Regions from separate parts of the Lysinibacillus sp. FSL P4-0201 genome, predicted to be linked through region 1. Evidence: riboswitches for the same ligand, from Rfam matches in the RefSeq annotation. Region 1 holds a riboswitch; each other region holds the start of a gene.
What was found. A riboswitch is a leader RNA that binds a small molecule or an ion and turns the genes downstream of it on or off. The one in region 1 is predicted to bind cobalamin.

Region 1 (5,595 bases):
ACAACCTCTCTTGAAAATGAACTTGACCCTGTTTTAAAGCAGTCTCTGGCCTTCGCAGATGAGAAAATCGTAGAAATCACGGGGCTGACTAAATATAGACGAGATAAAGATGGTTCCTTACAACATAATTTTTCAGAAAGTATGAAGGCGATTGAGGCTCTAAAAAATCATCCAATCCGCCAAAATAAGTTAATTCATCAAGCCGTTCAAACTGTGACAAAGCAAGATTTTGAACGACACAGTAATTTTACGAAGCGACAAACGATCCAACAACAAGCCTTAGGATTACCGCTGTTTCCAACAACTACAATCGGTAGCTTCCCGCAATCAGATGAAGTGAAAAGAAATCGTAATGCGTGGCGAAAGAAACAATTATCGAATGAAGCCTATGAAACATTTTTAGAAGACGAAACAAAGCGCTGGATCTCCATACAAGAGGAATTAGATATCGATGTACTTGTTCATGGTGAATTTGAGCGTACAGATATGGTCGAATATTTCGGTGAAAAGCTGACTGGCTTTGCCTTTACAGAGAAAGCGTGGGTTGTTTCATATGGATCACGCTGTGTGAAGCCTCCGATCATTTATGGAGATGTTGCATGGGCTTCACCAATTACCGTAAAAGAATCCGCCTATGCCCAAAGCCTAACGAAGCGATTTGTAAAAGGCATGCTGACAGGGCCAGTAACAATATTAAATTGGTCCTTTGTGCGAGATGATTTGTCCCGTAAAGATGTCGCTTATCAAATTTCATTAGCACTCCGTAAAGAGGTGGAAGCACTAGAAAACGCAGGTATATCAATTATTCAAGTGGACGAGCCAGCGTTAAGAGAAGGTTTACCGCTTAGAAAGGAGGAATGGGGGGCTTACTTAGAGTGGGCTGTCAATTCCTTTAAGCTTGCGACATCTAGTGTCAAAGATGAAACACAAATCCATACACATATGTGTTACTGCGAGTTTAATGATTTCATCGAACCAATTAGCGCACTAGATGCAGATGTGATTTCCATAGAAACATCACGAAGTCATGGGGAACTTATTACCTCACTACAAGTGCAGCCCTATAAAAAAGGAATTGGCTTAGGCGTCTATGATATTCATAGCCCTCGTGTACCAAGCGAGGATGAAATGCTCGCTATTATGAAAGATAGTCTACAGGTGCTGGACCGTTATCAATTCTGGGTGAATCCAGATTGTGGCTTAAAAACGAGAAAAGAAGATGAAACCGTTGCAGCTTTAGCGAATATGGTTGCTGCTACTAAAACGTTGCGTCAAGCTGTACAGCAATCTACATCAAGCTAACGAAATGATTTTTAATCTACCACATCTACTCTCCAATAACGAAGACTAGGGTAAATCCCTAGTCTTTTTATCTTACGTCGATATATATATATTATCTTCAGAAAGTAAAATTGACGTGAACATGCGAGCATGTTATGTTTATTACTAATTTCATAGCAATCATTACAAGTTTGAGTGAAATCGTCTTTCATTCAATTAAAAGGAAAATGGGTGAAAATCCCATGCTGTCCCGCAGCTGTAAATGAGGAGTTTTGTTTCAAATACCACTGAGTGAGTACTTGGGAAGGTGAAACAAAATGATGATTCATGAGCCAGAATGCCTGCTTGTAAGAAGATTCATTGATGATCTACGAAAGATAGGGAGATGGATGGAGACTTGCTCATCGTGGGTTTTTCTGTCCTTATTCTTTTTTAGAATAAGGTTTTTTTATGCCTTCTCTTCTTCAACAAGTAGATGTATTTGTACTACGAATAGAGATAGGAGACAGAAAATGAGATTGACAAAGTATTTACTTCCTTTCCTGCTTGTCCTGACGTTCAGTTTACTTGCTGGCTGTACAGGCACGGATGAAGAAAAGGAAAAGACCTCAGCAAACCAAACAGATGAAAAAATAATAACGATTGGCTGGCCATTAGATGTCGGTCCATTGAATCCTCATACATATTTACCGAATCAAATGACTGCCCAAGCAATGGTTTATGAATCCTTGGTGGAATACAATGATGATGGTACTGTTACGCCTAAGCTCGCCGAAAGCTGGGACATCTCTGAGGATAAAACTTCGTATACTTTCCATCTAAGAAAAGACGTGAAATATTCAGACGGCACTGCATTTAATGCAGATAATGTCATTCGTAACTTTGACGCCGTTTTAGCGAATCGAGACATGCATTCTTGGATGGGCATGGTTAACCACATGAAAGAGGTTGTAAAAGTAGATGATTTTACAATTCGTCTGCAATTGGATGAGCCTTATTATCCAGTCTTAAACGAACTTGCCTTCGTCAGACCTTTCCGTTTTTTAGGGGATAACGGATTCCCAAAGGATGATATGACGCAAGATTCTATCAAAGCACCGATTGGAACAGGCCCTTGGGTATTAACTGAATACAAAAAGGACGAATATGCATTATTTAGTCGCAATGAAAACTATTGGGGAGAAAAACCACTAGTTGAACAAATAAAAGTAAAAATTATTCCTGACTCAGAATCTATTTCATTAGCATTTGAAAACGAAGAATTAGATTTAATTTATGGGCGTGGCATTATTAGTTTAGATAACTATACGTATTTAAAAGACAGTGGCAAATACAAAACTGCTACCTCTGAGCCTTTATCTACGAAAGCACTGCTATTCAATACACAATCTGGTCCATTATCTGAGCTAAAGGTACGTCAAGCCATTCAATATGCTATTAATAAGGAACAAATGGTCGACAGTATTACACATGGTACGGAAAAAGTAGCGAACACATTGTTCTGGGATGCGATTCCTTATGCCAATATAGATTTAGCACCTATTGTATACAATCCAGAAAAAGCCCAACAATTGCTAGATGAGGCAGGGTGGTTATTACCTAAGGGTGAAAAAATTCGTTCAAAAAACGGACAGCTGTTGTCTTTAGATTTGATTTACATTGCATCCGATGCAATTCAAAAACCAATGGCAGAATTAATGCAAGGTGAACTCGCAAAAATTGGCGTTCAGTTGAATTTAGAAGGGGCAGATGTAATGGTCGGTCTTCAAAAATTGATGGATGACCAGGTGGATATTAATTTCTGGCGTACCAATGGACCACCTACAGATCCACATAGCTTTGCAAATGAATCAGCTACACCAAATGCTAGTGGTGTGTACGAGGCGAAATTAGGCCTAGCAAACGCCAAAGAAATCGATACGAAAATTCACCAATTATTAGTAGGAACAGATGAACAGGAACGCGTGCAGCTTTACACGAATATTTTAACGATGTTTCATGACCAGGCACTCTTTTACCCTATTTCTTACGAAACAAATAATGTGATTTATCAACCATCTCTAAAGGATTTTGCACCACGTGCATCTGAATATGATATACCTTATGCACAAATGGCTAAAGAAAAATAAAAGTGGAGGAGAGAGTGTGTCTAGCAGAGACAGCTCTCTCTTTATCATAGGATTGAGTAGGAAGTGACAGCATGTATGAATCAACATGGATCTTTTGTTTAAAAAGAATTTTAACATTGCCCTTTGTCTTATTAGGCGTTTCCATCCTAACCTTTGTATTTATTCGTTTTGTTCCTGTAGAGCCTGCTGAAGTCATACTACGTTTGGCAAGGGTTGCGCCAACAGAGGAAGCCATTCAGGCATTACGTGAGGAACTGGGAACGGACAAGTCGTTTTTTCTTCAATATTTGCTATGGGGAAAGGGCATAATCCAGCTAGATTTTGGAACATCTTTTGTTAGTAAATTACCTGTGGCACATGAACTATTCGTGAAATTACCCGCAACCATTGAATTAGCTATTGCTGCGTTTATCCTCATTTTAGGGCTAAGTATTCCATTCGGAGTAATAAGCGCATTGTATAAGCACACCATCATCGATAAAATCATACGATTCTTTAGCATATTGAGTGTGTCGATTCCAGCCTTTTGGTTAGGTTTCCTATTACTCTATTTATTTAGCTTAAAATTAGGACTCTTTCCGACAAACGGGAAGGGCACACCTGCTCATTTAGTTTTACCCGCCTTCGCACTGGCGTTACCAACAATTGGATTATTCGTTCAGCTTATCCGTTCAACCATCCTAGAAGAATTACAGCAGCAATATGTTCAATATGCACGGCTAAGAGGATTAAAAAGCTCCGTGATTCTTATCCGTCATGTTTTGCGAAATGCTGCTATTCCCTTGACTTCCTTGCTAGGCATGACCCTTGGCAATCTTTTAGGTGGAGCCGTGATTGTGGAGCAGGTTTTTAGCTGGCCCGGACTCGGCAGGTACTTAATAGAATCCATTATGAACAGGGATTATCCAGTTGTACAATGCTATGTGTTAATTATTGCGGTTATCTATGTGCTTGCCAATTTATGTACAGATATATTGCATCGTTTATTGGACCCTCATCTAATGATGAAGGGTAGGAGAGATTAAAAATGAAATTTGTACGAACAAAAAGTGGCAACTTAACAGGATTAATCAGTCTATTCCTCCTTGTCATTACTGGCTTATTAGGACTGTTGGCGCCAATTTTAATGCCACACGACCCTTTTGCTGTCGATATTGCTAAGAAATTTTCAGTCCCGTCTTGGGACTATCCATTAGGTACAGATCATTTAGGAAGGTGTATCTTGTCACGCCTTCTTTTAGGTATTCGTTATTCTTTAGGTTCAGCGCTCATCATTCAGCTAGTCGCTATTGTTTTAGCTATCCTACTGGGTGCTTTTGTAGCGTTGAAAAGAGGATTAATTGATTTTCTTTTTATTCGATTATGTGATATTTTATTAGCCTTTCCGACACTCGTACTTGCATTTGGGCTGTTAGGTATATTAGGTCCTAGCTTAAAAAATGTTTTAATAGCGCTCATTTTCACACAGCTTATTTATTATGCAAGAATGATCCGAGGTTTGTTTATTGGCATCAATGAGAAAGACTTTGTTCAAGCTGCTAGGATAACGGGCACTACAGGTATCCAATTAATTAGACGCCATTATATACCCAATCTATTGCCATCTATTGTCACGATTGTCGCATTAGATATCGGGAAGGTGATTTTAGAAATTGCAGGCTTTTCCTTTATCGGACTTGGGGTGCAGGCACCGATTCCAGAATGGGGCATGATGATCAATGAAGGAAAGCAATACATGAGACAGCATCCTGAATTAATGCTTTATCCAGGACTTGCCATCATCCTTGTTGTGTTATTGTTTAATCAATTAGCAAATCGTTTAAAAAGGCTTGACTAGGAAAGGGGAAGTTATGGAGAAAGTTTTAGAAGTGATAGACCTCACAGTCAAAATAGGGGAGAAAAATATATTAACCTCTATCAACCTGACAGCTTATAAAGGGCGAGTCCTAGGAATTATCGGGGAAAGTGGCAGTGGCAAGTCTATGCTTTGCCATGCCATCATGCAAACATTACCGTCCTTTGCCCATGTCAGCCAAGGGGAAGTACTCTATCTGCAAGAAAATTTATTAAACGTTTCAGCTACTAAATGGAGAGCTTATCGTGGCAGACATCTTTCGATGATTTTGCAAAACCCACCCGCTGCATTTGATCATATTCAAACGATTGAAAGTCATTTTCGAGAAAC
Region 2 (5,595 bases), 500 kb from region 1:
GACGGCATCGCCTCCACGTGATTGCATGGCATTGTTGAGCTCTCGGCTACGCTGAAACATTTCCACAAATAATGCCACAATAAGCATGGAGACAGAGCGTAGCCATTGCATCGGTGAATGATAGCCAAGACGTGCTTGCTGGGCGAGATGTATATTTTGCATGCTTTCTAAAAACATAAAAATAAAACGATAGGTTAGTTCGACGAGCTCCACTAATAAAGAGGGGAGTCGCCATTGTCGTAGCACATAACATATTCCTTGTACGGAAGTGGTTAGAATTAAAAAGTATAAACAACTAATGCTGCCAAGGACAATAAAGAACAGCTGTTGCGCTGCTAACACACTTGCATTCCCAATAAAGACAGTCCAATTCCTAAATGTAAACGACCAAATATGGGCAGGGAGTGCATTCGTTGATGATGTAAAGGAAAGTAAAATAGATACGAGACTTGTTAATAAGAAAAAGCTAGGTAGCAATAATAATTTGCCGTAGTATGCAAGCGGAATTTTTGCACCTAAAATGATAAAAGCACTCATTACAAAAAATGTAATGAGTGAAAGTCGTTCATCTCTCATGATGAGCGTTATGAGAAGTAGTCCAAGTGAAAATATCATTTTTTCTAGCGGATGAACGGACGCTAGCTTATTCAGATAGGCATACTTATCAATGAGTAACATAATGGTTAACCTTCTTTGTGTTTGCCACGCATATAGCCGATGAAGTAGCCAATAAAGCCAGCTCCTATAGCTGCCTGTAGCACGAATAATAAGCTTTCGATTTCACCACTTGGTGGCTCCCATAGACTTTCAAACCATGGTTCATATTCCGCATTGATTTCACCAATAGCTGCTTCTGCTTCTCCATCAGCACCACCAAATTCAGCACCTTTTTGTATGAATAAGGGAATGATGGCTAACAACACAACAATTGCTAATAACAATAAATTTTTTTTCATTTGTTAATGTGCCTCCTTTGTTGAGAAAACACGTAACGTTTTTAATTCGCTAACATTGTATTTTTTCAAGAAATTCATCACAATGACCGTTAAAATTCCTTCACTCACTGCTAAAGGAATTTGAGTTAAGGCAAAAATACCTGCAAACTTTGTAAAGGATGCCATAAAGCCTCCAACCTCTGAAGGAAAGGCTAGTGCTAGTTGTACAGAAGTCACAATGTATGTACCTAAATCACCAAGCATAGCTGCAAAGAATATGGCTAGTGAAAATGACAACCCTACTTTTTGAGCCCCTTTAAAGACAAAGTAAGCAATAAAAGGACCAACAATAGCCATAGAAAAGGCATTAGCCCCTAAAGTTGTAATTCCTCCATGAGCTAATAATAAAGATTGAAATAATAAAACGATTGTTCCAATTACACTCATTGCTAGAGGGCCAAAGAGTACTGTCCCAAGTCCTACACCAGTTGGGTGAGAGCAACTACCTGTAACTGAAGGGATTTTTAGGGCGGATAGCACAAAGGCAAAGGCTCCTGAAAGCCCCAAAAGCATTTTTGTTTCAGGATTTTCATCAATGGTTTTTCGAATAGAACGCAATCCTAGAATGATAAATGGGATAGAGATCACCCACCAAAAAATAGCCCATTCGATTGGTAAAAAACCTTCCATGATATGCATGGCAAAGGCACGTTTTGGCACGATTAAAAAGGCCAGTAAAAAATAACTAAATTTCCACCATGATAATTTCAAAAAGCTTTCCTCCTAACTAATTAATAGATTTTTAGAATATTGCGTGCGTAATTAAAAAAGCACTTCTCCTTAGGTGGAAAAGTGCATAGCTAAAAAAGCAAATAACAGTCTCATCTGCTAAGCCGCACACCTATCCTCGTAGGTTGAAACGATCACTTATTTTTCGGCAGGTCTCCTGGCTCTAGTTCAATGCTTTATAGGTCTTCCCATCCGTTGGACAGTGACATATTCTATAAAGCTCCCTATTACAGTGGCGGGACCGCGCCGGACTCAAACCGGCTTCCCTTTTAAGCAAAATGACAAGCACTTTGCACCGAAAAACATTCAAATTGTGAGATTTCACGACAAAGTGTAACATGAATTTCCATAAATATGCTATACCTTTTATGGAATTTTTTAAATTAAAGGTCAACGGTGAATATTCTGATAAAAGTTTGTGCACAAATTATATAGATTGTATAAATTTCATACCTAGTTCCATTCAAAATTGATAAATTTGTCATAAATTTTTAAAGAAATATTGAAATTTTAAAATAATAAGATATGATAAAGACAGTTTTCTATTTAAAATTCTAATAAAAATTTCATATAAAACGTCAATAAGTGCTCGAATAGCTCGAGATAATAGGGAAATTGGTGAAAATCCAATACAGCCCCCGCTACTGTAATAGCTGATGAAATCGCAAAGCCACTGGTATAAACTTGGGAAGGTGCGACAGTAAAATGAAGCTTAAGTCAGGAAACCTGCTTATTTGATTGTGCATGCAAACTTTTCGGAGGGAGAAGTTGAAGCGAAAGCGGGTACCTGTATTTCATTCTATTCGTTTTTATTTGGCTTCTACAAAACCTTTACTCTTCGTTATAGAGTAAAGGTTTTTCTTTTTCCAAAAAGCAAATGAGGGGAGACAGAAGATGACAACTTGGAATTTAGAGGGGATGAAAACACATCTCTTTATTTGCAATGGCAGTAGCTGCATGAAAAAGGATGGGGAGGAAATTACCTTAGCCATTCGAGATGAGATACAGCGGCAAGCACTCGATCAGGAAATACATACGACAAGAACGCGCTGTAATGGACGCTGCAAGGATGCTTGTGTGGTAATCGCTTATCCTCAAGGAAACTGGTATCGTGTGCCATCAACAGAGCATGCTAGAACACTAGTACAAGATTTACATCATGAATCCTTATACAACGAACATGTCTTTACACTTCGTGAAGGTACATTACAGCGTACTGCTCAAACAACTGCCACTAAAGGGATCGAAAAGGTGAAAGAGGGGTAACAACATGGCGCAAAAAGGAAAAATTTTCGTAGTAGGCTTTGGACCTGGAGATTTTAAGCATATTACGACACGTGCAGTAGAGGCTTTACAACAAAGTGATATGATTATAGGCTATAAAACCTATGTAGAGCTGATTCAAGATTTAGTAAGTGCAAAATCGATTGTTAGTACAGGCATGACAGAAGAAGTGTCGCGTGCACAGGAAGCCGTTCGTCAAGCCGAAGCAGGGAGCATCGTCTCAGTAATTTCGAGTGGTGATGCAGGCGTCTATGGCATGGCGGGTTTAGTCTATGAGGTGTTAATTGAGCTAGGCTGGACAGAAGCAACAGGAATTGAAGTAGAAATTGTTCCTGGGATTTCTGCGATTAATTCATGCGCTAGCATACTTGGTGCACCTATTATGCACGATGCTTGTACAATCAGTTTGAGTGACCATCTAACACCTTGGAATTTAATTGCAAAGCGTGTCGAGGCAGCTGCAATGGCGGACTTTGTCATTGCTTTATACAATCCTAAAAGTGGACGTCGAACAAGACAAATTGTCGAGGCTCAACGAATACTCTTAGAATATCGTTCGCCAGACACACCAGTAGGGCTTGTGAAAAGTGCCTATCGAGAACGTCAAGAAGTGACCATGACAACACTAGCAGAAATGCTAGAACATGATATTGGTATGTTGACAACTGTCATTATCGGGAATTCGTCAACATTTTTCTATGACAATAAGATGATTACGCCCCGCGGTTACCAACGTAAATATACCCTGGGTGAAGAGAAACAGCCATTACGTCCACATCAACGTTTACGCGAAGAAAATGAACCTTGGGCAATGAACCAAGAGACGGGAACAGCGCGAAATGACTTTACGACTGACCCTAATGCAGGGCGCTTTAATAAACCCAGTATAGCCGTTACGCCAAAGCCGAAAAAAACAGCTCTTGAAATGGCTACAGCGGCACTTGCAATGGTAAAAGGGACAAGCGCAGTCAAAGTAACACCGAAGCTTGTACAGCAAAAAATAGAATCTATTTTTGAATTAGCAGTAAGTCCTGGTGTAGCCAATAAGTTTTTTACTCCCCAGCAAATGATGACGTTAGCGGAGGTCGTTGGGGATGAGGGGACGATGGAATACACACCAGATCATCAAATTCATTTGAAAATACCAACGACTGCCCCTGAACAGATCACAGAGAAATTACAGGAAGTAGGGTTTTTATTAGCTCCGATTGGTGATGTGTTATCACTGAAGGCTTGTGATTTTTGCTACGGTGAAAAGGCTGATTCAATACCATATGCAGAGGAAATACAAGAAAAACTAGGCGGTATGTCCTTACCGAAGACATTAAATATTGGCTTTAATGGCTGTGGGATGGCCTGTTATCGGGCTGTATTTGATGATATTGGCATCGTCTACCGCAAAAGTAAATTTGATGTCTTTATTGGAGCAAAACCAGTCGGTCGTACAGCACACGCAGCACAGCCTGTTGTAGAAGGGCTGGAGCCTGAGCAACTGATTCCACTCATTACAGATATTATTGAAGAATATAAAGCAAATGCTCATCCAAATGAACGCTTGTTTAAATATTTTAAACGTGTGAAAAAGATACTGCATTTTACGTATCAAGATATGTCTTCCAAAATAAAAGTAGAGCCAGCTCCGTGCGGCGACTAGTAAGGAGTAGAGAGATGAAAGCTATTTTATTTGTCGGCCATGGGAGCCGTTTAGCAGCAGGAAATGATGAGGTTCGTACATTTATCGAACAAATGACACCTCGTATTGATGAACAATTTTTAGTGGAAACTTGTTTCCTTGAATTTGCTTCACCTAACATCGAAGAAGGTATTACAAACTGTGTGAAAAAGGGAGCTACAGAGGTACATGTAATTCCAATCATTTTACTGCATGCAGGCCATTCAAAGCTGCATATTCCAGCGGAAATCGAGCATGCGCGTGAGCATTATCCAACGATTACCTTCACATATGGTCAAACAATTGGTATCCATGATGAAATCTTTGCCATTTTACAAGATCGCCTAGCTGAAATTGGCTTTAATTCAGAACAAGAGCAGGAAGACACAGCGATTTTATTGATTGCACGAGGTGGCAGTGATCCATCTGCTAATGGTGATTTTTATAAAATCACGCGACTTTTATGGGAAAAACTACCTGTAAAATACGTAGAAAGTGCTTTTATGGGTGTCACAGATCCACGAGTTGAAGAAGGAATTGAACGTTGTGTCAAACTAGGTGCAAAAAAAATCATCATGTTACCATACTTTTTATTCACAGGCATTTTGATGGAACGCATGCATGGAATGTGTGAGAAGTTTAATGAACTTTATCCAGATTGTGATATTCAAATTGCTAACTATTTTGGCTACCATGAACGGTTACAAAATGTTTTATTAGAGCGTATTGAACAGGCAATCAACGGTACATCAACAGGTATGCAAGATCTAGAAGATTATCGCGCCTATGCGGCAGTACATGGACATGCACATCATCATCACCATCATGATCACGATCACGATCATGGACATGCGCATCATCATCACGACCATCACGATCATGGGCATGACCATCATGACCATGACCATCACCATC
Region 3 (5,595 bases), 1.8 Mb from region 1:
AAGTGGGGGAAATTGTCTTGTTGGGTGAGGGCAACATGCTTGGCTACTATAAGGATGAAGTAGCTACTAATGAAGCCTTTATTGATGGTTGGTTAAAAACCGGAGATCTAGCTCGCAAGGATGAAGATGGTTTTATTTGGATCGTAGATCGTAAAAAGGATGTCATTATTTCGGGAGGTGTCAACATTTATCCGAAAGAAATTGAAGATTGTTTATTGAGCTTTGAAGGTATATTCGAGGTTGCGGTAATTGGTGTACCACATCCGCAATGGGGGGAAACTGTAAAGGCGGTGTATTCTGCTAAACAAGACATCCATGAGGAAGCTTTGAAAGCTTATTTAGAGGAGCATCTTGCAAAGTTTAAAATACCACGTATTTTTGAAAAAGTAGAAGCGCTACCACGCAATGCATCAGGCAAAATATTAAAACAAAATTTAAAGGGGCAAGAGGTGAGATAGCATGAAAGTATTACAACAAGAAGCAATGCGTACTACGAACTTTTTTACTGAAGATGACACGCTTCAAAAAATAGTGAAAATGATGTTAGATAAAGAGTTTTTATCCTATGCCCAACGAGAGTTAACAGATTTTGGTGAGCTATGTGCAGGTGATATTGATGCGAGGGCAAAGCATACAGATCGACAGGGTGAGCCTCGCCTTCAAAGATATGATGCCTATGGTGAAGAGATATCAGAGGTTTGGGTTAATGATGGCTATAAAAAAACGATTGAAGAGACATATAATACTGGGATTGTAGGTTATGTACACAAGCATATTCCGCAGCTAGGACACAAGGGGAATTATGTTTATAGCTTTGCACAAGGTTATTTGCTATCACATGCAGAGCCCGGTTTTTATTGTCCAGTAACATTGACAATGGCAACTGCCTATCTATTAGATCATTATGCAGATGAAGAGGTAAAGCAGCGTTTTTTACCACATGTGTGTGCAACAGGTGACACAGATTTATATGAAGGTGCGACCTTTTTAACAGAACGTCAAGGGGGCTCTGACGTAGGTGCAAATGTGGTGGAGGCGAGAAAGGATGGCACTGCTTATCGTCTATATGGTGAAAAATATTTTGCATCCAATGCGGGCATGTGTGGTGTAGCGATGGTATTAGCACGACTAGAAGGTGCTCCAGCAGGTTCCAAAGGCTTAACATTGTTTGCAGTTCCTTGGCGCAAAGAAGATGGAACAACAAATCATTTACGTATTCGCCGACTGAAAGATAAGCTAGGCGTTCGGGCAGTTCCCTCTGGTGAGGTAGAATTTGATGGTGCACTTGCCTATGTTGTAGGGGAGCAAAATAAAGGGATTTATTATATGCTAGAAGCACTAAATCTCTCTAGAATTTGTAATGCAGTCGCTTCAATTGGTATTATGCGTCGCGGCTTCTTAGAGGCAAAACATTATGTAAGCAATCGACATGCATTTGGCAAGCCCTTAACACAGTACCCTATGATTCAGGATACTTTAGGGAAATTTGCAGCTAAGTTGCACGTGGAAGTAGCGACAGTTTTTGATCTTATCCAATTATACGATAAAGTGACAAGTGGACAGGGAACTCAGCAAGATCTTATTATGAATCGTTTATATATTGCCATTATGAAAAAGGAAACAGCAGAGCAAGCTGTTCATTATGCTAGTGAGGCAATTGAATTACACGGAGGTAATGGCTATATAGAAGACTTTGTAACGCCCCGCTTATTAAGAGACGCCCAAGTGTTAACGGTGTGGGAGGGTACGGCTAATATTTTGGCCTTAGAACTCATTCGTTTAGTAGATAAGTTTCATGCTCATGAACTGTTTGTACAGGAGATGGAGGAACGATTAGACAAATTAGCTGACAGCTCACTAGTACAAATCGTTAAAGAACAATTGGCGAATATGTCTGTGAAACTGCAAATTTTTAGCGCTTTAGACGAGGCAACGAAAACTTTTGAAGCTAAGGGTATGGCGGAAAAAATGGCTCACCTTTATGAAAGTGTCATAGCGGTTGAGTGGGCACATAAATTTGGTGGGAAATATGAAAAACTAGCGGACGTTTATTTAGAACAGACATGGTCATTAAGAGAAATGGGTGCTCAAATGAAAACAGTCCAATACTTTTCTGAAATTGTATAATGGCCGGGGAGTCGTCTTGAATGGAGGCGACTTTTTTCATTTTCATGTATAATGAAATCAACTGAATATTATAAAGGTTCTTTACTTAAGTAAAGTGAAAAGGGAAATCGGTGTAATTCCGATGCGGTCCCGCCACTGTAAGTGTGAGTTTTTTCAAATGATGCCACTGAAGATTTCGGGAAGGCTTGAAAAATCGCAAGTAGCACTAGCCAGGAGACCTGCCTTTATAACGACATGACAACCTACGAGGATAGGGTGGTGGATTTTGTATCAGTTTTTTTGGTGCGATTTTGCCCCCTCATCGATCAAAGATGAGGGGTTTTATTTTGATGTAGAATAAAGCGAAATGTTGCACGGATCAACGAAGGAGGATTCACATGAAGAAATTTTGGAAAATAGGATTATCAGCATTTTTAGCAGTAGGCTTGCTAGCTGCTTGTGGGCAGGAAGCAAAAGATAACAAGCCATCTAACGAGCAACAAACACAGCAAGAAACAGCACAGGTGGATGAAGCAACATTCCCAATGACGATAACAGATGCCCTTGGTAAGGACATTACACTTGAAGCACCTCCTGAGAAAATTGTTTCACTTATTCCAAGTAATACTGAAATCCTTTTTGGACTAGGTTTAAATGATGAAATAGTTGGTGTTACGGACAACGACGATTATCCGCCAGAGGCAGCTGAGAAGGATAAGGTTGGCGGTATGGAATACGATATTGAAAAAATTATTGCCTTAAAACCAGATATCGTTTTTTCACACGAATCTAGCATGTCTCTTTCAGAAGAGGCTATTGCACAGCTTGAATCAGCAGGTTTGAAAGTATTTGTTGTAAAAAATGCACAAGACTTTAATGAAACATATACAACAATTGAGCAACTTGGACGTGCTACAGGGAAATTACCAGAGGCAGAAAAAATTGTCGCTAATATGAAGGCAAAAGTAGAAGAAGTTTTGTCTAAAGTCAAGGATGTTGAACCCAAAAAAGTGTTAGTTGAAGCATCAGATGAGCCAGATATTTATACAGCTGGCAATGGTACATTTATGAACGCTATGCTTGAAATGATCAATGCAGAGAATGTAGCTGTAGATGGCGATAATTGGTATAAAATTGATGCAGAACAAATTATCGCAAAAAATCCAGATGTCATCGTGGTGACATATCATTATGTACCAGATATTTTAACGAAAATACCAAAACGTGCGGGCTTTGATACGATTAATGCCGTAAAAAATAATGCGATTGTGCAGGTAGATGAAAGTACGACAAGTCGTCAAGGGCCACGTTTAGCTGAAGGTCTAGAAGAATTAGCAAAAGCAATCTATCCTGAGGTATTTAAGTGAAAAAAATAGCACTAGCCTATACATTAACATGTACGCTTCTTCTTATTAGCATCTGGTGTGGCGTAGCGATAGGCTCGGTTCATATTCCATTAGAAGTATTGTGGAATAAGGCGGTTGATGAAACAGCCGCCAATATCTTTTGGAAAATTCGTTTGCCTCGCGTGTTATTAGCGGGACTAGTAGGCGCATCTCTAGCTATTGCTGGAGCAGCTTTCCAAGGTTTATTAAAAAATCCATTAGCAGATCCATATACACTAGGGGTTTCATCAGGGGCTTCTGTTGGTGCTGTTTTAACGATCTTTTTTAGTATTTCTATACCTGTTGTCGGTTTGTATGCGCTGCCAATCTTCAGTATGATTGGTGCTATCATTACGATGGTAGTTGTTATGAGCTTTGCTAGACTCGTAGACCGCTCATTAAAAATGGAAACGTTGATATTAACAGGTGTTATTTTTAGTTCTTTTTTAGGTTCCCTTATTTCATTAATGATTGCCTTATCTGGTGAAGAATTACGTCAGGTAATAGGCTGGCTACTTGGTTCTGTTTCGATGCGTGGTTGGCCATATGTCCAAATGATCATTCCTTTTGTGATTGTTGGTTCAATTATGCTATGGACACAAAGACGAGAATTAAATGTCTTGTTGTATGGTGAAGAGCGAGCAAAACATTTAGGTGTTAATGTAAAGCGCAGTAAATATTTGATATTAGCAGGTGGCTCCATGTTAACTGGAGCGGCTGTAGCGGTTTCTGGCACAATTGGCTTTGTAGGATTAGTGGTGCCGCATATGACAAGGATGATTTGGGGTTCTGATCATCGCCACTTATTACCATTATCTTTTTTCAATGGTGCAACATTACTCATTATTTGCGACTTAGTAGCACGAACAATCATTGTGCCAAGAGAGCTACCAATTGGTGTTATTACGGCATTTATTGGAGCACCTGTTTTCTCCTATATTTTTTATAAGCAGCGAAGAAGCAAGGGGGTACGGGCATGATTGTTGTTGAACATCTATCAGGTGGCTATGAAGATGTACCAATCGTCAGGGACATTAGTTTTACTGTTGAAAAAGGAAAAATTCTTGGCATTCTAGGGCCGAATGGTAGCGGGAAATCCACATTATTAAAAGTAATGAGTGGTATTTTACCAGCTACTGCTGGAACCGTTTCGATTGATGGACAAAATATTCTTTCTTATAATGCTCGTGCTTTGGCGAAAAAAATGGCTGTATTACCACAGCTTCATGCAAATGCTTTCTCGAACAGTGTGAGAGAGGCAGTTTCACTGGGGCGCTACCCGCATCAAACAGGCTTTTTCTCGAGTTGGTCTGCACAAGATGAGAAGGCAGTTCAACATGCAATGCTTCAAACAGGTGTAAAGCGATATGAGCATACACCGATGGAATTTTTATCTGGCGGTGAACAACAAAGAGCTTTTGTTGCACAGGCATTAGCTCAAACAGCTGAAATCTTACTGCTGGATGAACCAACGAATCATCTTGATATTGCACACCAACGTCAAATTTTAGATATGGTTCGGAAGGAAGCCATGGAGTGTGGTTTAACAGTCGTTATGGTACTACACGATATGAATTTAGCCTCACTTTATTGTGATGAATTATTGCTGATGGAAAGCGGACAAATGAGAGCACTTGGTGCACCACATGAAGTATTAATTGCCTCCCAAATTGAAGAAGTTTATCAAGCACGGGTGACTACATATGCTCACCCTGAAATACCAAAACCTCAAATTACAATGATGCCCGCAGCTACAGACTATCAGCAGCGAGCTGTCATCAAAAAAGAGCACTTTACGATAACTGAACAATATATCCAACTTCAATCAGAGCTTCCTCTGAAGACCGTATCTTCTGCAGTTCATAACCCAGGTATTGGCTGGCATAATTGCTTATTAAATCGCTCAGTTCCTGGTGATTATGTCATTAGCGATGTGAAACGAGAAGTTAAAGAATTTTTGAAAAGGGAAAATTTTTCATCTACAAATACTGTTGTTATGCTAACAGCAGTACCAACAGCTCTAGTGGCCATCAATGAATTTTCAGCACCTTTTGGCAGTATAATCGTAGCTGTAACAGCTGGCGTAGGCAATGCAGTTGATGTA
Region 4 (5,595 bases), 170 kb from region 1:
TGGAAGTAGAAGCTATGATTATCATTCATCCATTGCACACGTGGTGATGCTACACCTTGCAGGAAATCACCGATGACATAATCACCAACAGGCGCATCAAATTCACTTGTTACACAGTTTAGTAGTTTTTGCTCCATGTCATAAATCCAAAGCTTTGCTTGTGTGGCATTTTCAAATTCACGTTCTCCACCTACAAAAGAAAGATAGCGACTATTCGGAGACCAAGCTGTTTGGTAATAAGCACCCGAACCTTCTGTTAGCTTGTGACTCTGCTTAGATTCTAACTCCAATAAATAGATATCCACATTAAATGAGAAATCTAAATCCTCCGCTTTATCTGCTAAGTACATAAGGTATTTGCCATCTGGCGACCAAGTACCCAGATGGCAGTACTCTTTGCCTTCTGTCACTTGTTCTAGCTCTCCTGATGCCACATTGACAATGGCAATATGGGTAAACTGCTCCATATCAATAAATCCACCAGCATCCGATTTGTGTTTCATTTTCTCGATTTCTAGTGGCTTTAGTTCTTTATCCTTTTTCTTCTCATCCTCCGCTTTATCTAGGATGGTTTCATCTTTCCCTAGCACGACTGAAAAAGCAATTTTCTTGCCACATGGTGACCAGACAGGGGAGGTCGCTCCATTTTTACAATGTGTCACCTGTTTTGCCTCTCCACCTGCTTTCGAAAGAACATAAATTTGCGACTTACCTGTTCTCGTTGACAAAAATGCAATTTGACTGCCATCTGGTGACCAAACAGGGGAACTCGTTCTATCTTCACCAAATGTCCATTGCTGTGGTGTTTTGTTCTTCAAGTTTATGTAAAACAAATTCGATATATAGTCATTTTTCTTCTCGTCCATACGAGTCTCTACATAAACTACCTCTGTCCCATCTGGTGAAAGCTGTGGATCTGCTACTGATTTTAAGTGATAAAGATCTTCTGGTTGAATCCCTTGTTTCGATGTCATGTTCTTGCTCCTTTGTATTGTAATTTTCTGTGCCTTACTACAATACTTCGACACCCTAAGTAATATTCCTCTATTTAATTGAATTTTTTACTAGTTCCCAATATTCTGCTGACTTTGTTCTGCGATAAAATTTATAAAAGGGCTCATTTGGGCGAGCATGCTCCTTATAAAGGTTTATCAGGTGCAGTAAAAAATCTTCAATTTGTGTGACGTCTACCCTCTTAGCGAATAACGTGCCAGCCTGTGCCTTTGCTCCCATTGGTATTGCCCCTAAATAGACATCAAAGCTTTCTTGTTGGTAAACGAGTCCAATATCATCATAGACTGCATTGTAGCAAGCTGATGCACAGCCATTAATATTGACACGCACTCTTGCAGGTACCTTCATCCCCTCTATGGCATGATAGAGCTGTTCGGTTATCGGAGCAGCCTCCATTTTCTCCCCATCACAAAAATCGCAGGCCTTCATGGCTATGATTGAACCAGAGGGAGCAACATAAAGACCTGCTTCCTGTAAGGCTTGCACCGCTTCCGTGGCATCGCACGTTGGTATGGATACGAGTATACTATAGGAAGCAGAATATTTTATCGCCCCCTTTTCGCCAGCAATTTCGGCTATTTTTTGGAATTGTGCAGGAGTATAATGCTTATTAATAATGCCAGGGCTAACGGCTAGACGGGTAAACTCACCATGACGGTTCAGTGTTTCAAATGTTTGATCTGGTACATTTTTTTGAAATGCGTTCATTTTTATCGCTCCTTATAAAAAAGGAGCTAGCAAAAACGCTAGCTCGAATGGATTAAAAGTTTTCAGGATAGAAGCCCTTTGCTAAAATTTCAATGGCCTCTGCCGCACGAACCCCTTCAGACGCTGCTGAAAGTGGCAGGATGACAAAGCGCTCATTTTTGACCGCTTCCATCTCCTTTAAGGCTGGATCATTTTTTAAGAATTGGATCTTTTGGTCTGCCGTTGTTTCACCGTAATCAATCACGACAACTACCTCTGGGTTGCGGTCTACTGCATCTTCCTTCGACACAGTTGTCCAGCCTGATTCCACATCACCAAAGATATTTTGTCCACCCGCGATTGTCACAAGTTCATTCATAAAGTTTTGACCAGCTGTAAATACATCCTTTTCACCGCTATCAAACACAAGAACACGTAATTTTTCGCTATCTTTTGGTAATTTAGCTTGTACTGCCTCTACATCTTTCGTCATTTGCTCAATTAAAGCTTCGCCACGATCCTCAATACGGAAAATCTTCGCGATATTGCGAATATCAGTGAAAATATCCTCTATTGTTGGCTTTGTCATGTTGGAAGCCGTATGTAAATACGTATGGATGCCTAATTCTTCAAGCTCTTCTTGTGTGCCTACACCCTTTTCGCCAAAGCCACTTTTCCAGCCAGCATATAGGAAATCTGCCTCGGCATCGATGACTTGCTCCTTCGTTGGGTATTGATCGGAAAGAACAGGGACCTTATCGTATGCCTCTTGCAGTGGTTCATAGATTTTATCATCTAAGTAAGCTGTCCCTACCATAGAATCCTCTAAACCAAGTGCTAACATAATTTCTGTCACATGTTGATTTAAGCTAATCGCTTTTGTTGGTGCTTCCGTATATGTTTGAGTTGTGTCATTATTTTTAATGGTTACTTCTGCTGCCGCCTCAGATGGCTCAACCTTTTCACCTTGTGCAACTGATTCCGTTTTGTCCTTTGCGTTACAAGCCCCTAAAACAGCGACCAAGGCAATGATCATCATCAGCCATATACTTTTCCATTTCTTCATGTCCTTTTCTCCTTTGCTGTTAAAATATAGAAAGAAATCAGAGACTTCTTTACTACTAAGGTAGTTGGAAGGGCATAAAAAAACCCTCTTGTCGCCAAGAGAGTAGCATAGTGAAATAACGGTATCATTACCTTCATCACTATCCCCATCCTCGTGGTTCTTAGTCAAAAAATACATACTGGCAGGTATCCTGGCTTAGGTTCATCATCTATACGCCTTCCCATAGTTTCACTACAGTGGCATGCTGTATAGACTCCCCATTTACAGTTGCGGGACAGCATCGGAATTGCACCGATTTCCCTTTTAAGCAAATGACAAATGCCATTTGCACCAATACGTTCTATAATGGTCAATACTATTGATAGACTAGCAGAAGAAAATTTATCGCGCAATCAGTAGTATGACACTAAAAGTATAATCATCATTATATTAGCACTATTTTGACATAAAGACGAACTATTTTACAAGAAATATAGAAGCTAGTATTCTGTTACAATAAAAAGATAGCATTCTATAGAAACGAGGATTTCTTATGTACAAAACGATCGGTGTACTTGCGCACGTGGATGCAGGAAAAACGACCTTCTCTGAGCAAGTGCTTTTTCATACAAATTGTATTCAAGCACGGGGGCGTGTTGATCATCAGGATACCTTTCTTGATCATCATGAGCTAGAGCGCAGACGAGGCATTACGATATTTGCCGAGCAAGGGCGCATGAATATTGGCGATGATACATACACATTGATTGATACGCCAGGGCATGTCGATTTCTCCCCTGAGATGGAGCGTGCTATTCGTGTGATGGATTATGCCATTATTATCATTAGCGCTGTCGAAGGGATACAGGGCCATACAGAAACAGTGTGGCAACTTTTACGTCAATACCATGTCCCTACCTTCTTCTTTATCAATAAAATGGATCGTGAGGGTGCCAATATGGAGGCTGTCATCAGCCAGCTTCGCAAAGATTGCTCTCAGTATGTATTATTCATCGATGAGCCACTGCGAGCAGACTATGTATCAAATAATATTATGGAATGGCTGGCGGAGCGCGACGAAAAATTGCTTGATGCCTTTCTAAATGAGTCATTGGAGCATGAACAGTGTCTTGCTCAATTAAAGGAAATGATTAAAAATGAAGGTGCCTTCCCTTGCTTTGCTGGCTCGGCCTTAAAGGATGAGGGCATTCAGGAATTTCTTGACCAGCTCCCGCTGTTAACGGCTTCCCATTTTGACAAGGATGCCCCGTTTGAGGGCGAGGTTTTTAAGATTCGTCATGATGGGCACCAGCGTTTAACCTTTATGAAGGCAACCAAGGGCTCGTTGCATGTACGAGATGAATTTTCATTTGACGAAGTAACAGAAAAAGTGACCGAAATTCGCCTTTATAACGGCAGTCGCTTTGAGACCGTTCAACAGGTAGAGGCAGGAGAAATTTTCGCTGTCAAAGGACTGAGCCAGGCAAACATTGGGGATCGAATCGGTACAACGATGCTATCACAGCCCTATGAGCTTGTCCCAACCTTACAGGCAAAGGTTCAATATGAGGGTGATCAGCATATCAAGGAAGTGCTACAGATTTTCCGTTTACTCGAAGCAGAAGAACCGTCCTTGCGTGTGGTCTGGCAGGAAAAATTTCAGGAAATCCATGTGCATATTATGGGTGCCATTCAATTGGAGGTCCTGACAGAGGTATTAATGACGCGTTTTTCATTAGCTGTCTCCTTTGGTGAGCCGCAAATTTTATACATGGAAACCATTGCGACGACCGTAACGGGCTATGGTCATTTCGAGCCCCTCAAGCATTATGCAGAAGTTCATTTATTAATGGAGCCAAATCCACGTGGAACAGGTAATACCTTCACCAATGCCTGTCATGCCGATCATTTATCTGTAGGCAATCAGCGCCTTGTTGAAAAGCATCTGTTTGAGCGTGACCATCATGGGCTACTAACAGGCTTCCCTGTAACAGATATTCATTTTACACTTCTAACAGGTCGCGGGCACAATGAACATACATCGGGGGGAGATTTCCGTGAAGCCAGTTTCCGTGCCCTGCGTCAGGGGCTGGAGCAGGCACAAAATGTTCTACTTGAACCCTATTATCGCTTTAAAATGAAAGCTTCAAACGACTTTATCGGTCGTATGATGACTGATATTCAGCAAGCAGCTGGCACGTTCGATGACCCGATTTTATCCGAAACGGATGTTATCATAACAGGTCGTGCACCTGTTGCCACTTTAATGAGCTACAGCACAACCTTTGCCGCCTATACAAATGGGAAAGGTGCACTCACACTCCAATTTGATGGCTATGATGTGTGCCATAATACAGAGGATGTGATTGCACAGATTGGCTACGATAAAAATGCCGATCCTGAGTATAGTTCCTCTAGTATCTTTTGTGCAAAGGGCAAAGGATATTCGGTTCCATGGCAAGAAGCACAGGCAGCCATGCATTGCCTGTAGGATGATGAGACTGCTCGCTTCGGGTATTTCCTCGGCTTCCACGGGTATCCATCGCTCTAGCGCGGGTATTTCTTGCTTGGGCATCAATATATCTCTACCCTGCCACAAGATATTACAAGCCCTCCAAAAAATGGAGGGCTTGTTTTTATAGTGCACCGACAGCTTTCTTTGTTGGATTGTCCAACAAATATGCGGGTTCAACTATTACATAGTCATGCTTGTTCGTAAAATCAATTAGTACCTTACCAGGTTGACTTTTTAATAGTTGTAGATGATCAATTAATTGCAGTAAAAGCTTGTGACCGTTGCCACGTGGATGCCAGTTGAAATGATAATCATTTAACGCTTGCACCGCTTC

Region 2: it holds a riboswitch for cobalamin, as region 1 does, so the genes downstream of both, MKY76_RS14475 ((2Fe-2S) ferredoxin domain-containing protein) here and nikA (nickel ABC transporter substrate-binding protein) in region 1, are expected to answer to the same signal.
Region 3: it holds a riboswitch for cobalamin, as region 1 does, so the genes downstream of both, MKY76_RS03015 (ABC transporter substrate-binding protein) here and nikA (nickel ABC transporter substrate-binding protein) in region 1, are expected to answer to the same signal.
Region 4: it holds a riboswitch for cobalamin, as region 1 does, so the genes downstream of both, MKY76_RS11055 (ABC transporter substrate-binding protein) here and nikA (nickel ABC transporter substrate-binding protein) in region 1, are expected to answer to the same signal.

What each region holds. Positions count from the first base shown of each region.
Region 1 covers NZ_CP151995.1:2,372,826-2,378,420, forward strand. The annotation lists gene metE (5-methyltetrahydropteroyltriglutamate--homocysteine S-methyltransferase) at 1-1,302, shown strand, start outside; cobalamin riboswitch at 1,452-1,645, shown strand; gene nikA (nickel ABC transporter substrate-binding protein) at 1,794-3,410, shown strand; gene nikB (nickel ABC transporter permease) at 3,482-4,435, shown strand; gene MKY76_RS11845 (ABC transporter permease subunit) at 4,438-5,247, shown strand; gene MKY76_RS11850 (ABC transporter ATP-binding protein) at 5,261-5,595, shown strand, end outside.
Region 2 covers NZ_CP151995.1:2,868,841-2,874,435, reverse strand. The annotation lists gene cbiQ (cobalt ECF transporter T component CbiQ) at 1-678, opposite strand, end outside; gene MKY76_RS14485 (energy-coupling factor ABC transporter substrate-binding protein) at 684-956, opposite strand; gene MKY76_RS14480 (energy-coupling factor ABC transporter permease) at 960-1,706, opposite strand; cobalamin riboswitch at 1,854-2,039, opposite strand; cobalamin riboswitch at 2,291-2,473, shown strand; gene MKY76_RS14475 ((2Fe-2S) ferredoxin domain-containing protein) at 2,619-2,990, shown strand; gene cobJ (precorrin-3B C(17)-methyltransferase) at 2,995-4,662, shown strand; gene MKY76_RS14465 (sirohydrochlorin chelatase) at 4,677-5,595, shown strand, end outside.
Region 3 covers NZ_CP151995.1:612,950-618,544, forward strand. The annotation lists gene MKY76_RS03005 (long-chain-fatty-acid--CoA ligase) at 1-458, shown strand, start outside; gene MKY76_RS03010 (acyl-CoA dehydrogenase family protein) at 460-2,127, shown strand; cobalamin riboswitch at 2,185-2,368, shown strand; gene MKY76_RS03015 (ABC transporter substrate-binding protein) at 2,505-3,473, shown strand; gene MKY76_RS03020 (iron ABC transporter permease) at 3,470-4,471, shown strand; gene MKY76_RS03025 (adenosylcobinamide amidohydrolase) at 4,468-5,595, shown strand, end outside.
Region 4 covers NZ_CP151995.1:2,207,255-2,212,849, reverse strand. The annotation lists gene MKY76_RS11065 (S9 family peptidase) at 1-974, opposite strand, end outside; gene MKY76_RS11060 (precorrin-3B methylase) at 1,045-1,722, opposite strand; gene MKY76_RS11055 (ABC transporter substrate-binding protein) at 1,775-2,767, opposite strand; cobalamin riboswitch at 2,930-3,117, opposite strand; gene MKY76_RS11050 (translation factor GTPase family protein) at 3,300-5,237, shown strand; gene MKY76_RS11045 (hypothetical protein) at 5,383-5,595, opposite strand, start outside.